One region of the Kineococcus sp. NBC_00420 genome, then DNA from elsewhere that is predicted to be linked to it. Evidence: riboswitches for the same ligand, from Rfam matches in the RefSeq annotation. Region 1 holds a riboswitch; the other holds the start of a gene.
What was found. Region 1 has a riboswitch for S-adenosylmethionine ahead of OG218_RS22235 (ABC transporter substrate-binding protein). Riboswitches for the same ligand answer to the same signal wherever they lie in the genome.
Positions count from the first base shown of each region.

Region 1 (7,618 bases):
GTGGACGGGGACACCCGTCTCGACGGTCCCGGTGACGGCGCAGGAGGACTCGACCCGCGGCGTCGCGCCCGGCAGCACCGCGATCCCCGTCGTGCTCGCACCGCACGGTGCCGTGCTCTTGCGCCACACCCCCTGACCCCCCATCCCGGAGGGCGGAAACAACACCTTCCGCCCTCCGGGGAGGCGTTCGAGGGCGGAAAGTGTTGTTTCCGCGGGGGAGAAGCGTCAGGTGTAGAGCGAGAAGGCCGGGTGGGCGCCGGTGAGGAAGTGGTCGCCGACCTCGCGCGCCTTGTACTGCACGGGGTCGTGCAGGGTGTGGGTGCGGACGTTGCGCCAGAACCGGTCGAACCCGAACCGGTTCGCCGACGCCCGGGCCCCGGTCACCTCGAAGATCGCCGACGTCGCCTCCAGGGCCAGGTCGGAGGACACGACCTTGAGGGCCGCGATCTCCTCCGCGACCTCGCCGCGTTCGGCCCAGGTCAGGTCCCCGCCGCGCTCGTGCGCCTGCGACAGCGACTCACCGACGCTGCGGCCCAGGGCCTCCGCCGCCCGCAGCCGGGCCACGAGCCGCCCGTACGTGGCGAGCACGTAGGGGTCCTCGACGGCCTTCTGCACGTCGGAGAGCAGCCACGGCCGTGACGACGTGCGGGTGTACTCCGCGGCGGCCTCCAAGGCCCCCCGGGTGACCCCGAGGTAGAAGTGCCCGAACGCGGCCTGGATCGCGGGCGTGACCAGCGACCCGAACGCCCCGCTCGTCGACGCCGAGCCGAGGACCGCGTCGGGTTCGACGCGAACGTCGTCGAAGCGCACCGAACCCGACGCGGACAGCCGCTGACCGAGGTTGTCCCAGTCGCCCCCCTTGACGAAACCCTCGGCCTCGCGGGGGACGACGACCAGCAGGTCCTCCCCGGTGTCGGTCAGGCCACCCACCACCGTGACGTCACCGACGCTCGCGCCGGTGGAGAAGTTCTTCGTGCCCCGCAACCGGTACCCGTCCCCGTCGCGGACGAGCTGCAGGTCCGGGTCGACGGGGTTCACCGAGTCGCCCCACAACCACTGGTTCTCGGCCGTGGGCACACCCCAGCGGCGCCGGCCCGCGTCGTCGGCGACCCAGACGAGGTTGTGCGCGTTGACGTAGTGGTAGGCGAGCAGTTGCGCGATCGAGCCGTCGGCCCGGGCGATCTCGCGGACCACCTCGAGCGCGACCGACCACGGCAGGCCGGCCCCGCCGATCGTCGCGGGCAGCAGCACGTTCGGCAGGCCCGCCTTGCGCAGCAGTTCGGCCTCGGCGAACGGTTCGGCGTTCGCCCGGTCACGCTCGAGCGCGTCGAGGGCGAGGTGGTTCGCGACGTCGCGGGCGGCGTCGAGGACCTGGTTCCTGGTGGTCATGGTTCTCCTCACACCCACCCGTTCGCGGGTGGGAAGACGTCGAGCAGGGCGGAGAGGTTCGAGGACACCGACGCCGCGGCGGAGTCGGCGGCGACGGGGGCCGTCACCGCGGCACCCGGGAGACCTTGTACGCCGCCGCCGGGTGGTCGTCGCGCACGTGGACCTGACCCTTGCCGTAGATCGTCTCGCGCAGCGTCTCCCCCTCGTAGTCGCTGGGGTAGACGCCACGGCGTTGCAGCTCGGGGACGATGAACTCGACGATGTCCTCGAACGTGCCCGGGGTGACGGCGTAGGCGCAGTTGAACCCGTCGACGTCACCGACCTCGATCCAGCGCTGCAGTTCGTCCGCGACGGTGGTGGGGGAGCCGACGATCACGGCACCCATCCCCCCGATCCCCACCCAGTTCGCGATGTCGCGGGGCGTCCACTTCCGGTCCGGGTCGGCGGTGGAGAACGCCTCGACGGCGCTGCGGACGGCTTCCGTCTCGGCGTACTCCAGCGGCTCGTCCGGCGGGTAGCTCGCCAGGTCCAGCCCGCTCCAGCCGCCGTAGAGGTTCAGGGCGCCGTCGTAGCTGACGTACTGCGCGTAGTCCTCGTACTTCGCCCGCGCCTCCTCGTCGGTGGCCGCGGTGATGATCGTGACGAGCGTGAACACCTTGACGCTGCGCGGGTCGCGACCGGCCTGCGCGGCCGAGGCCCGGAGCCGGTCGACCCAGGGGCGCATGACCTCGGGACGCGTGGCGGTGTTGAAGATCGCCTCCCCGTGCCGGGCCGCGAACGCGATCCCCCGCGGGGAGGCACCGGCCTGGAAGATGACCGGCGTGCGCTGCGGGGACGGCGCGGTGAGCCCGATGCCGGGGACGTCGAAGAACCGGCCGTGGTGCTCGATCGGGTGGACCTTCGCCGGGTCGGTGAACACCCCCGCCTCCGCGTCGCGGACGACGGCGTCGTCCTCCCAGGAGCCCTCCCACAACTTGTAGACGACCTCCATGAACTCCTCGCCGAGCTCGTAGCGGTCGTCGTGGGTGATCTGGGTGGAGAGGCCGAGGTTCCTCGCGGCGGACTCGAGGTAGCTGGTCACGACGTTCCAGCCGACGCGACCGTTGGTGTAGTGGTCCAGCGTCGCCATCTTCCGGGCGAAGGAGTACGGCTGTTCGTAGGTCAGCGAGACGGTGACGCCGAACCCGAGGTGCTCGGTGACCGCACCCATCGCCGACACCGCGAGCAGCGGGTCGCCCACGGGGACCTGCGTCGACTCGCGCAGCGCCGTCTCGGGACCCTGCTGGTAGACGTCGTAGATCCCGAGGACGTCGGCGATGAAGAGCGAGTCGAACCTCCCGCGCTCCAGCAGCTTCGCGAGGTCGGTCCAGTAGCGGATGTCGTCGAAGCGGTGCGACTCGTCGGCCGGGTGCCTCCACAACCCGGGGGACTGGTGACCGACGCAGGTCATGTCGAAGGCGTTCAGGTGGATCCTGCGGTCGGTCACGGACGTCTCCTCGAACTCGGTCACTTGACGGCCCCGGCGGACAACCCACCGACGAGCCACTTCTGGGCCACCACCGCGAGCACGTACATCGGGATGATCCCGACGAGCGACGCCGCGGCCTGCTGGCCGAACTGCACCGTGCGGTCACCCTGGAACAGCGACAACCCGACCGGCAGGGTCTGGCTGGAGGTGCTCTGCGAGAACGACACGGCGAAGAGGAACTCGTTGTAGGACAGGAACAGGCAGATCAGTAGGGCGGCGACGAGTCCGGGCGCCAGCAGCGGCAGCACCAGGTGCCACAGCCCCCTCGTCGTGGACAGGCCGTCGACCCAGCCGGCCTCCTCGACCTCCAGCGGGATGCGCCGCACGAAACCGTCGAGCAACCACACGGCGACGGGGACGTTGGCCAGGCCGTTGACCAGGACCAGCCCGATCGCGGAGTTCGTCAGGTCCGCCTGCTTGAGCAAGTAGTACAGCGGCAGGACCGCCACGATCGGCGGGGCGCAGTAGCTGGCCAGCAGCACCGTCTGCAGACGCTCACCGCGCGCCCCGGCCCGGGCGGTCACGTAGGCGGCGGGTACCGCGACGATCGAGGTGAGCAGCGTCGCCCCGATCGCGACGACCCACGAGTTCGCGAGCATCGTCGAGAGCGGGACCGTCGCGAAGGCCTTGCTGAAGTTCGACCACACGAAGTTCGTCGGCAGCCAGCCGCCGTTGGCGATGTCGTCCACGCTGCGCAGCGACAGCGAGACCATGAACAGCATCGGCAGCAGCGCCACGAACGCGACGGCCGCCAGGATCACGCGCAGACCGCTGCGGCGCAGCACGGCGCCGGTCACCGGTCGGCCTTCACGGCACGCGAACGCACCAGCGTCACCACGGTGGTGAGGACCCCGACGACCAGGCCGAAGACCAGCGTCTCGGCGGCGGCCGTCCCGATCTCGTAGCTGCCGCGCATGCCCGTCCGGAAGATCTCGAAGCTGCTGACGATGGTGGAGACCCCCGGCCCGCCCTGGGTCACCACGGTCACCAGGTCGAAGACCTTCAACCCGATGACGAGTTCCAGCAGCAGGACCGAGAGGACGTTGGGGGCGACGACCGGCCAGACCACCGAGGTGAACGTGCGGAACGCACCGGCGCCGTCGAGGGAGGCCGCCTCGCGGAGTTCCTCGGGGACCCCCAGCAGGGCCGCGAAGACCAGCAGGGTCACCAGGGGCGTCCACTGCCAGACGTGCATGACGATCAACGCGGCGAAGGCTCCCACGCTGTCGCCCAACGGGTTCGCGCCGGGGAAGCCGATCGCCGAGAACAACCCGCCGAACGCGCCCCCGACCGGGGCGAGCATGAGCTTCCAGGCCACCCCGACCATGACGGGCGGCGTGACCAGGGGCAGCAGGAGGATCGTTCCCACCGCGCCGAACCGGGTCCCCCGCGCGTGCAGCAACAGGGCGAGGGCGATGCCGAGTCCCGTCGCGACCAGGGCGGCCACGACGGCGAAGACCACGGAACGGACCAGCGAACCCGCGAAGGCCAGCGACTCCCAGGCGTCGACGAAGTTGTCGACCCCCGTGAAGTGCTGGAGGGGTTTGCCCAGCGACGACTTCGTGAAGGCCAGGGCCACGACGAACACCGTCGGGTAGACCAGCATGAGCGCCAGCCCCGCGAGGCTGGGCGCGGCCAGCCACGTCGAGACGTGCCCCGGCCGGTGGCGGCCGGGGACCGCGCGCCGGGCCGCAGGATCGCGGCGACCCCGCCGCGGCCCGGGCACGGTGCGCTGCCCGTCCAGGAGCTGGCTCATCCGAGTTCCTTCTCCCAGCTCTCAGCGGCCTTGTCGAGCGCGGCCTGCGGTTCCGTGGACCCCTGGATGGCGAGCGCCAGCTGGTCGACGAGGTCCTGCAGCGCCTTCGGCGCACCGGCCCGGCTCGGCCAGGCCAGCGGGTCACCGTCGAGACCCTCGCGGATGACGTCGGTCGCGATGCCCGCGGCCGTGGCGTAGTCGGTGGAGTCCAGGACGGTCTTGCGCGCCGGGTCGATCCCAGAACCCGCGGTGGAGGCGAGCAGCAGGTTGTTCTCCTGGTTCGTCGCCCACTTCACGAAGGCGGCGGACTTGTCGATCTGCTGGGAGGCGCTCGAGACGCCCAGGCCGAACCCGGCGTCCAGCGCGGTGCGCGCGGTCGTGTTCTTCCCGCCCACGGGGAGCGTGACCACGCCCCACTTGTCGACGATCTTCGAGCCGGCCGGGTCCTGCGCCTTCAGCCCGAGGTCGGTCCAGGTGTCGAGCATCGCGCCCTGACCGGAGAGGAAGGCGGAGTTGGCCTGGTCGAAGCCGGTCTGCAGCGGTGTCGGCAGGGCCGCGGGGGAGACGTCGATGAGGTGCTGCAGCGCGGCCAGCCCCTCCGCCCCGTGGAACGCGGCCTTGCCGTCGGAGCCGACGAGCGTGCCGCCGTAGCCGGCGAGGCGGTTGATGAAGGAGCAGCCCAGGATCATCGGGACCTGCTGACCCTCGACGATCGCGCCGTAGACGCTGCCGCCGGAGTCCTGGGTGATCTTCGCGGCGACCGCGTCGTAGTCGTCCCAGGTGTTGGGCGGTTCGACGCCGTACTTCTCGAAGACCTCGGTGTTGTAGTAGAGGACGTGGGTGTCGCCGTCGAAGGGCAGGCCGTAGCGCTTGCCGTCGATCAGGGTGTACGGGTCGTAGATCGAGGGCAGGAAGTCGTCGGTCGCGATGTCGGTGTTCGCGCCGATCCAGTCCGTGAGGTCGACCAGGGCGCCGGCGTCGACGAGCTGGCCGAGGCCGAAGTAGAAGTAGTCGAAGACGTCGAACTCCCCGTCGCCGCCCTGCACGTCCAGGATCTGCTTGCTCGTGAGCTGGTCGTAGGGGATCGCCGTGACCTCGAGCTTCCCGCCGAACTCCGCCGCGAACTTCTTGCCGAGCAGGTCCGTGAAGGCCAGCACGTGCGGCTGGTTCACCATCAGCTTGATCGTCGCCCCCTTGAGGTCGACGGCCTTCCCGGCGCTCAGGCCCGAGGAGGTGCTCTCGTCACCGCAGGCGGCCAGCGTGCCGGTGCCGGCGAGCGCGCCGAGGCCGAGAGCCCCGGAGAGGACCCGCCGACGGGACGCGAGGAGTCGGGAGGTGCTGGCGGGCAGGAGGGTGCGACGGGGCGCGGACATGGGTGTGCTCCGGGGGGTAGGCGGACGGTGACCGTCCGTCGGGGTGCGCGAGGGCGCGGGGGAGGAGGTCGAGCGAGGTGCTGCGGGGATGCGGCGGCGGTGCTCAGACCGCGCGCGGCGTCCCCCGGCGCATCGGAGCGCCCTGGCGACACGCCGTGGAGGCGGCGCGCGAGAAGTCGACGTGGAAGCGCCGGGTCAGGGTCGAGCGGGTACGGCTGATCACGCTGTTTCCTCCATCGCCCTGGCGGGAGCACCTGCCGCTGCGCGGTGGTTGCTGTGGCGTCGTCGAGCCAGGTCTCTCGGCCACTCTGGATGGTGTTGATCGGAGAGTAGCGGACCGCCGGCCCCCTTGGCGACGGTTGCCGCGGACGGCCCGGACCCGTCCTGGCGAGCTGTGCGACACTGACAGTGGTCGAGCGTTCCCTACACCGGGCGCCCGGCCCGCTGTCGAGACCGTCGCCCTGCGCGCGGGCTCCGGGGAGCGCCGCGGTCCAGTGGAAGGACCTCGCAGGCGCCCCGGGCCACACGCCGGACGTCGACCGCCGGCGGCACGGACGGAGCACGCGAAGAGCGCGAACCCGTCGGTGCACACAGAGGACTTCCGTCGGGTGCGGGACGACCCACCCGGCGATTCCGACCAGGACGCTCGCGCGGCCGTGGGTTCACCGGTGGAGCGGGCGCCGCGGGCGAGCGGAGCACCCGTGAGCACCACACCCGAAGAGAACGACGCAGCAGCAGCCGAGGGCGCGGCGACGACGCGGCCCCGCCGGCGCCGTGCGGCGAGTCGACCCGCCGGTCCGCCGGCCCACGTCGACGTGTCAGGCGAGACCAGCGCCGCGGCCGAGCCCGCCACCCCCGCCACCCCCGCTGTGGCGGAACCGACGCCCGATCCCGTCGTGGCGGCGGAGCCGGAGCCCGTCGTGGCCCCGGCACCCGAGCCTGTCGTGGAGACCGAGGCGCCGCCGCGTCGTCGTGCGCGTCGGGCGACCCGCAAGGTCGCGACCCCGGCCGAGGTGGCCGCCGAACCCGTTGTCGCCGAACCCGTCGTGGAACCCGTGGCGGAGGTGACCCCCCAGGTCGAGGTCACCCCGGAACCCACCCCCGAGCCCGCCGTCGAACCGGCCGCCGTGGAGACCACTGCGGAGGCCCCCGCCGAGGCCCCGGCCGCGGCCCCCGCCCGTCGTCGTCGCAGCCGCAAGACGGCCGTCGCGCCCGTGGTGCCGGCCGTCCCCGTCGAGGAGGAGCCCGTCGAGGCCGCTGCGCTCGCGCAGGACGTCCCGGTGGAGGAAGCCCCCGTCGAGACCCCCGTCACCCCGGTGGCGGAGGACCCCGACCTCATGGACGACCCGGTCCTGCTGCGAGCCGCCGGGTTCGCCCAGGGACGACGGGCCCCCAGCGAGGGTGAGCGTGCCGCCGACGCGGCCGCCCGCGCCACCGCCCTCTTCTTCCAGGCCCCCGTCGACGAGGAGCCCGTGCGTCGCAGCCGTCGCGCCTCCGCACCCGCCGGCCCGCCCCCCGTCAGCGACCAGGACACCTTCGCCTTCGACGGCGAGGAGGACGGCGAGTCCGACG
Region 1 is NZ_CP107930.1:4,526,850-4,534,467, forward strand. Features, by position in the region: gene OG218_RS22210 (alpha-galactosidase) at 1-136, shown strand, start outside; gene OG218_RS22215 (acyl-CoA dehydrogenase family protein) at 226-1,389, opposite strand; gene OG218_RS22220 (LLM class flavin-dependent oxidoreductase) at 1,493-2,839, opposite strand; gene OG218_RS22225 (carbohydrate ABC transporter permease) at 2,896-3,714, opposite strand; gene OG218_RS22230 (carbohydrate ABC transporter permease) at 3,711-4,673, opposite strand; gene OG218_RS22235 (ABC transporter substrate-binding protein) at 4,670-6,046, opposite strand; SAM riboswitch class I at 6,277-6,365, opposite strand; partial or broken gene OG218_RS22240 (Rne/Rng family ribonuclease) at 6,703-7,618, shown strand, end outside.

Region 2 (7,618 bases), 250 kb from region 1:
TCGCCGGCCGCGGGGTGACCGCGTTCGGGACGGCCGGGTTCGAGGAACCCTCGGGCCTGCAGCGCTTCACCGGGGCGGCCGCGACGGCCCGGGCAGCGGGCCTGCCGGTCGTCGCGCACGCCGGGCAGACGGGCGGCTGGGAGTGCGTCGCGGAGGCGATCGACGTCCTGGGCGCCACCCGCATCTCCCACGGCGTCCGCTCGGTCGAGAACCCGGCCTTCGTGCGCCGCCTCGCCGACGAGGGCATCGTGCTCGACGTCGCCCCCGTCTCCAACGTGGCGCTCGGCATCGTCCCCACGCTCGCCGCGCACCCCGCCCCGCTCCTGCACGCCGCGGGCGTGGGGATCACCCTCAACGCCGACGACCAGCTCTGGTTCGGTCGTGGCGTCAGCCACCAGTACGCCGTGGCGCGCGAGGTGTGGAAGCTGAGCGACACCGACCTCGCGGCCCTGGCCGGGCACGGTCTGCGGATCGAGGGCATGAGCCCGGCGACCCGGCACCGCCTCGGCGCGGGTCTCCTCGACTGGCTGGAGCGCAGCCCGGCGGGCGTCCCCGCGTGAGGGAACCGCACCACCTGTTGCTGAGCGCCTTCGAGATCAACGGCCCCAACCTCACCAGCCAGGGGTTGTGGGCCCACCCCGAGCAGCACACCGACCGCTACCTCGACCTCGCGCACTGGACGTCGCTGGCCCGGCTCCTCGAGGACGGGGGTTTCGACCTGCTGTTCCTGGCCGACTCCCCCGGCTACCCCGTGCTCGAGGGCCGCACCCCGGCCGTGACCTTCGAGCAGGGGGTCGAGATGCCGACCAACGACCCCCTGCTGCTGGTCCCGGCGATGGCCGCGGTGACGAGCCGGCTCGGGTTCGCGGTGACGTCCTCGACGAGTCTGGAGGGCCCCTACCCGAACGCCCGGCGGTTCGCGACGCTGGACCACCTCACCCGCGGGCGCATCGGCTGGAACGTCGTGACGACGTCGGCGGGGGTGGTCAGCGCGCTGCACGGACGCGAACCGCTGCCCCGCCACGACGAGCGCTACGACATCGCCGACGAGCACCTCGACCTCAGCTACCGGTTGTTCGAGGGCAGCTGGGAGGACGCCGCCGTCCTGCACGACAAGGCGACGCGGCGCTACGCCGACGCGCGTCGCGTCCACGAGGTCCACCACCACGGCCGCTACTTCCACTGCGACGGCTACTTCAAGGTCGAGCCCTCCCCGCAGCGCACCCCCGTCCTCTTCCAGGCCGGCGCCAGCGAACGCGGTCGGGAGTTCGCGGCCACCCACGCCGAGGTGGTGTTCCTGCAGGGCCGCGACGCCGGGACGCTGCGCCGCCAGGTCCTCGACCTGCACGCCCGGGCCGCCCGGCACGGACGCGGCCCGGGGTCGCTGCGCACCCTCGTCGGACTCACGGTCGTGCTGGGGCGCGACCGGGACCACGCCCGCTCCCGCCTCGAGGAGTACCTGTCCTGGGTCGACCCGGAGGCCGCCCGCGCCTACTACGCCTCGATGACCGGCGTCGACCTCGCTGCCCTGGACCCCCGCGGGAACTTCTCCGACGTCCGCACCGAGGGCGGGCGGACCCAGGTGGAGCGCTACCGGGACGAGACGGTGGCCCACGCGCGCGCCGACTTCCTGCGTTTCGGGATGCGGGAGTTCGTGTTCACTGGCACGGCGGGCGACGTGGCCGACGCCATGGAGGCGCTGGTGCGGGAGACGGGGATCGACGGGTTCAACCTCACCCCGTTCGTCGTACCGGGCTCCTACGCGGAGTTCTGCGAGCAGGTCGTCCCCGAACTGCGCCGGCGGGGCACGCTGGCGCCACCACCCGGTCGCGACGCCCCAGGCCGTACGCTGCGGGAGGTGGTCTTCGGTCCGGGCCGCACGAGGCTGCCCGCCGACCACCCCGCGGCCCGGTACCGCCATCCTCCCGAGGAGTCGACGTGAGCGAGATCCCCGCCACCCCCGAGACGAGGGTGGGCGGTGTCGACGTCGAACTGAACGGCATCAACACCGTCGCCGAGTCCGAACGCCACGGCAGGCCACGCGACCTGTTCTGGCCGTGGTTCGCCGCCAACGTGTCCGTCCTGGGAGTCAGCTACGGCTCGTTCGTCCTGGGTTTCGGGATCTCGTTCTGGCAGGCCACGGCCGTCTCGATCGCCGGGGTGTTCCTGTCCTACGTGATCGTCGGCCTCGTCGCGATCGCCGGGAAGCGCGGTTCGGCGCCCACGATGACGTTGTCCCGCGCGGCCTTCGGGGTCGACGGGAACCGCCTGCCCTCGTTGGTGTCCTGGTTGCTGACGCTGGGCTGGGAGACGTCGCTGGCGGCCGTCGCCGTGCTCGCGACGGCGACCGTGCTGGACCGTCTCGGAGCCGGTGGGGGCACGGGCACGAAACTCGTCGCCCTCGTGATCGTCGTCGGGCTGATCGTGCTCGGCGGAACCCTCGGGTTCAGGGTCATCATGCGGATGCAGCGCTGGATCACGGTCGTCACCGCGGTGCTGACGGTCCTCTACATCGTCTTCGCGGCCGACTCCATCGACCTGGACGCGGTGAACGCCCTCCCGGCCGGGAACGCCGCGGCGGTCGTCGGGGCGTTCATCCTCGTGATGACGGGTTTCGGTCTCGGGTGGGCCAACGCGGCGGCGGACTACTCCCGCTACCTCCCGCGCGAGGCCTCCAGCGGCGGGGTCGTGTTCTGGACGACGCTGGGTTCCTCGCTCGGCCCGGGCGTGCTCCTCGTCTTCGGCGCGCTCGTCGCCGGGTCGTCGAAGGACCTCAGCGGCCGGATCGCGGCGGACCCCGTGGGGGCGCTCACGGACATCCTGCCGACGTGGTTCCTCGTCCCGTTCGTCGTCGTCGCCGTGCTGGGCCTCATCGGGGGTGCGGTGATGGACATCTACTCCTCGGGGCTGGCCCTGCTGAACGTCGGCCTGCGGGTTCCGCGCCCGGTGGCGGTGCTGATCGACGGCTGCCTGATGCTCGCCGGATCGATCTACATCGCGTTCTTCTCCAAGGACTTCCTCACCCCGTTCCAGGGGTTCCTCATCACCCTGGGTGTCCCGATCGCGGCGTGGGCGGGGATCTTCCTGGCCGACCTTTCGCTGCGCAAGGGCGACTACGCGGAAGCAGAACTCCTCGACTCGCGCGGACGCTACGGCTCGGTGCGCCCGCTCGCGGTGGTCACCATGGTGGTCGCCACCGTCCTCGGCTGGGGACTCGTCACCAACACCGGGGCCAGCTGGCTGACCTGGCAGGGCTACCTGCTCGGGCCGATCGGCGGCAAGGAGGGGGGCTGGGCCTACGCGAACCTGGGCGTCCTGTTCGCCTTCGTGCTCGGCTTCGTCGCCGTCTTCGTCGGCGGGCGCCGGGCCGTCGCCCTCCAGGAGGAACGTGCCTGACCCTCGCCGGGAGGATCGTTGACTCCACGGTCCCGCGGAGTGGGACCGTGGAGGCAACGATCCCCCTCCCGGCGGGGCTCAGCCGCGCTGGACGGAGACCTTGGGCGGGGTCTGCAGGGTCTGGGCGATGACGCAGTAGCGCTCGGCCAGCGAGATCATCTTGGCCTCGGTCGCCTCGTCGGCGTCGGAGGTGAACGTGAAGGTCAGGGTGACGTCGGTGATGCCGACGGGCACCTCGCGCGAGACGCCGAGCGTGCCGCGGGCGTCCCAGTGCGCCTCGGCGGTCACCGACGCGTTGCGCAGCTCCACGCCCATGGCGGTGGCCACGCTGCGCAGGGTCACGCCGGCGCAGGCCGCGACGGCCTCGCAGAGCATGTCGGCGGAGCACGCCTCGGTCCCGTCGCCCCCGGCGGCGGGGTGCAGCCCGGCGCGGGTGGTGCCCGCGAACCCGTCGACCGACACGCCGATGGACTGCCCGTCCAGCACCGCCACGGCCTTCGCGGGGACCAGCGCCTGGGCCGGGTCCTCGCGGTAGGCGTCCTTCAACGGCTTCTGCAGGGCCCTCAGTTCGGTCGAATCCACCGGGCGAGCTTAGGCCCCCGTGGGGCCGGCCCCGCAACACCCGCGAAGATGCTGCCGTGAAGTGGACCACTGCCGTCAGCAAGCTCGCCGACGTCGCCCAGGGGTGCGAGCACGCGAACTCGTTGCCCACCGAGCTGAACCTCTTCCGCGCCGAGGAGGCGTGGGTCTTCGGCGCCCTGCTCGGCCCGCAGCAGGACAGCGAGGACCCGACGTTCGTCCGGGTCGCCGTCGTCGTCGACCTCCCCGAGGACGAGTGCGCGCTCTTCAGCCGACCGCAGGCCGGTGAGTTCTGGCTCAACGCGTCCGGACTGGGGAAGAGCCCCGTCCAGGTCCTCTTCCGGTCCGCGCAGGCCCCGGTGTGGAACCACCTGGTCGAACGGCCGGTGCGGTTCTGGGCCCGGGAGGAGGGCCTGGACCACGAGGCGCTCCTGCAGCTGCGCAACGGCGACGGCGAGGCGCTGCGCCCCGAGGCGCCCACGGACGGGGAACTGCGCGAACGCCTCGACCGCGACCTGCGCGCGAGCCTCGAGGCACTGCGCCGCACGGCCACCGACTACGACGGGAAGCGTTGGGCCCGGGCCAACCACAAGAAGCTCGGCGACGCGCTGGCGGACGCCGCCCTGGGCCTGCTGAGCCTGCAGGACGCCCGCGACGCTCTGGGCGCGAACGGTCTGGACGCGTGAGCGACGAGAAGCTGACGTACCGGCTGCTGACCGGCCCCGACGACCGTTCCTTCTGCGAGAAGGTCACGGCGGCCCTGGCCGAGGGCTACGTCCTGTACGGCAGCCCGTCGGTGACGACGACGGACGGGCGCACCGTCGCCGCGCAGGCCGTCGTCCTCCCCCACGTCCTGACCCGACCCGGTGACGGCGGGGCGGCGTGACCGAACGCCTGCGCTGAGACGCGGGCAGTCCTACGGTCGGCTGAACACCGGCGCGGGGGCGATTTGACGGGTTCGACGACGGGAACCTACGGTTCCCCCACGGTCATGAGTGACAGCGACAAGCCCTGGCTCGCTGTCCGGCAACCCTCCCCCGCGGCGGGGTGCCCCAGGTGAAGACCAGGCCGGACGACCCCGTCCGGCAAGCGCGGAACAACGGACGCCGTCGATCACGGCGTGCTGCGAGCCGCGCGCCCGCCGTTCGACCACCGGAGTGCCACCGTGTCCAGCCCCGCCCCCGCCCTGCCCGACAAGCCGAAGCGCCGCGGCCTCCTCATCGGGATCGTCGCGGCCGTCGTCGTCGTGGTCGTGGTGATCGTCGCCGTCGTCCTCGGGACCCGCAAGGACGACACCGCGACGACCACCGCCGCCGGTTCCGCCCCGGCCCAGACCGTGAAGATCGGCGTGGCCGACAAGTCGCTGGACTACTGGACGACGTACGTGGACCTGGCGAAGTCGAAGCTGAACGTGACCGTCGACCTGGTCAACTTCTCCGACTACAGCCTGCCGAACCCGGCGCTGTCGCAGGGCGAGATCGACCTGAACCAGTTCCAGCACATCCAGTACCTGGCGAACTACGACGTCACCGCCGACGACGACATCCAGCCCATCGGTGGCACCGCCATCTACCCGCTGCCGCTGTACTCGACCACGGCGAAGAGCCCGTCCGAGCTCCCCGAGGGCGCGAAGGTCGCCATCCCGAACGACGACATCAACCAGGCACGCGGCCTGCTGGTGCTGCAATCGGCGGGTCTGCTGACCCTCAAGGACGGGGGCAACGCCTTCTCCTCGATCGAGGACATCGAGACCAAGAAGGTCGACGTGACCGCCATCGACGCCTCGCAGACCGCGAACGCGCTGCAGAGCGGTTCCGTCGCCGCCGCGATCGTCAACGTGAACTACGCGACCAGCGCCAAGCTGCCGGAGACCGACGTCATCGCCAAGGACGACCCGTCCGACCCCTCGGCCGCGCCCTACGTCAACATCTTCGCCGCGCGGGCCAAGGACAAGGACAACGAGACCTACCTGAAGCTGGCGGCCCTCTTCCAGGACCCGGCCGTGCAGACGGTGTTCTCCAAGGACTACCCGAACGCGGTCGTCTCCGACCGCAGCGCCGCGGACCTGCAGGCCGACCTCGCCACCGTCGAGGCCGACGCGAAGGCCGCGAAGGGCAAGTGAGCGCCCTCGTCACGCTGGAGAACGTCTCCAAGCGCTTCGACCGCCGCGACGGCCAGTCCGTCGCGGCGGTCGACGACGTCTCCCTCGACGTCGAGGAGGGAGAGGTCCTCGCCGTCATCGGCTACTCCGGCGCCGGCAAGTCCACGCTCGTCCGCCTCGTCAACGCCCTCGAGCTGCCGACCTCCGGCAGCGTCAGGGTCGGGGGGCAGGACCTGACGAAGCTGTCGGAGGGCGAGCTGCGCACGGCCCGGTCGAAGATCGGGATGATCTTCCAGCAGTTCAACCTGTTCCGCTCGCGGACGGTCGCCGGGAACGTCGCCTACCCGCTGCGGGTCGCGAAGGTCCCCGCGAAGCAGCGCGACGCCCGCACCGCGGAACTCCTGGACTTCGTCGGTCTCCTCGACCGGGCGCACGCCTACCCTGAACAACTCTCGGGTGGGCAGAAGCAACGCGTCGGCATCGCCCGCGCGCTGGCCACGAACCCCCCGCTGCTGCTGGCCGACGAGGCCACCAGCGCGCTGGATCCCGAGACCACGACCGAGGTCCTGTCGCTGCTGCGGCGGGTGAACACCGAACTCGGGGTGACGATCATCGTCATCACCCACGAGATGGACGCCGTGCGCCAGATCGCCGACCGCGTCGCGGTCATGGAAGAGGGGCGGATCGTCGAGGTCGGCGAGGTCTACGACGTGTTCTCGAACCCGCAGACCGCCGCGGCCCAGCGCTTCGTGCGCAGCGCCACCCACGACCGGCCCCCGGCCGAGACCCTGGCCCGGCTGCGCACCCACCACCCCGGCCGGCTCGTGAGCGTCCGCATCACCGACGAACCCGGTCTGCAGCAGCGCATCGACTCGGTGTTCCGGAGCACCGGCGCGACCGCGGAACTGGTCTTCGGCGGTGTCTCGGAGATCCGCGAACGCCGGACCGGCTCACTGACCTACGAACTCAGCGGCCCCGACGTGGACGGCACGCTCCGTGCGCTCGCCGCCGACGGCGTGCACGCCGAAGAGGAGGTCTGATGGCCGGGAAGGGCTTCTTCGACGGTTTCCTCGACAGCGTCGACGTCTTCCGCGAGTCGATCTGGCAGACGTTGTTCATGACCGGCATCTCGCTGGTCGTCGCCGGCGTCCTCGGGCTCGCGTTGGGCATCGCTCTCTACGCGACCAGGCCGGGCAACCTGTTCGGCAGCCGGTGGGTGTTCGGGATCATCGGGTTCGTCGTGAACCTGGTGCGCCCGATCCCGTTCGTCATCTTCCTGGCCGCCATCAGTCCGCTGCAGCGGGTCGTGGTCGGGACGACGATCGGGACCACGGCGGTCACGTTCGCGATCTCCCTCGCGGCCGCCTTCGCCGTGGCACGCATCGTGGAGCAGAGCCTCGTCAACGTCGACCCGGGGGTCGTCGAGGCGGCACGCGCCGTCGGGGCGGGACGGGTCTCGATCCTGCTGAAGGTCGTCGTCCCGGAGGGCCTCGGGCCGTTGGTGCTCGGGTACACGTTCATCTTCATCGGCATCGTCGACAT
Region 2 is NZ_CP107930.1:4,275,812-4,283,429, reverse strand. Features, by position in the region: gene add (adenosine deaminase) at 1-560, shown strand, start outside; gene OG218_RS21130 (NtaA/DmoA family FMN-dependent monooxygenase) at 557-1,942, shown strand; gene OG218_RS21125 (purine-cytosine permease family protein) at 1,939-3,396, shown strand; gene OG218_RS21120 (OsmC family protein) at 3,475-3,978, opposite strand; gene OG218_RS21115 (DUF7711 family protein) at 4,035-4,661, shown strand; gene OG218_RS21110 (DUF1737 domain-containing protein) at 4,658-4,861, shown strand; SAM riboswitch class IV at 4,963-5,073, shown strand; gene OG218_RS21105 (MetQ/NlpA family ABC transporter substrate-binding protein) at 5,141-6,097, shown strand; gene OG218_RS21100 (methionine ABC transporter ATP-binding protein) at 6,094-7,116, shown strand; gene OG218_RS21095 (methionine ABC transporter permease) at 7,116-7,618, shown strand, end outside.
Region 2: it holds a riboswitch for S-adenosylmethionine, as region 1 does, so the genes downstream of both, OG218_RS21105 (MetQ/NlpA family ABC transporter substrate-binding protein) here and OG218_RS22235 (ABC transporter substrate-binding protein) in region 1, are expected to answer to the same signal.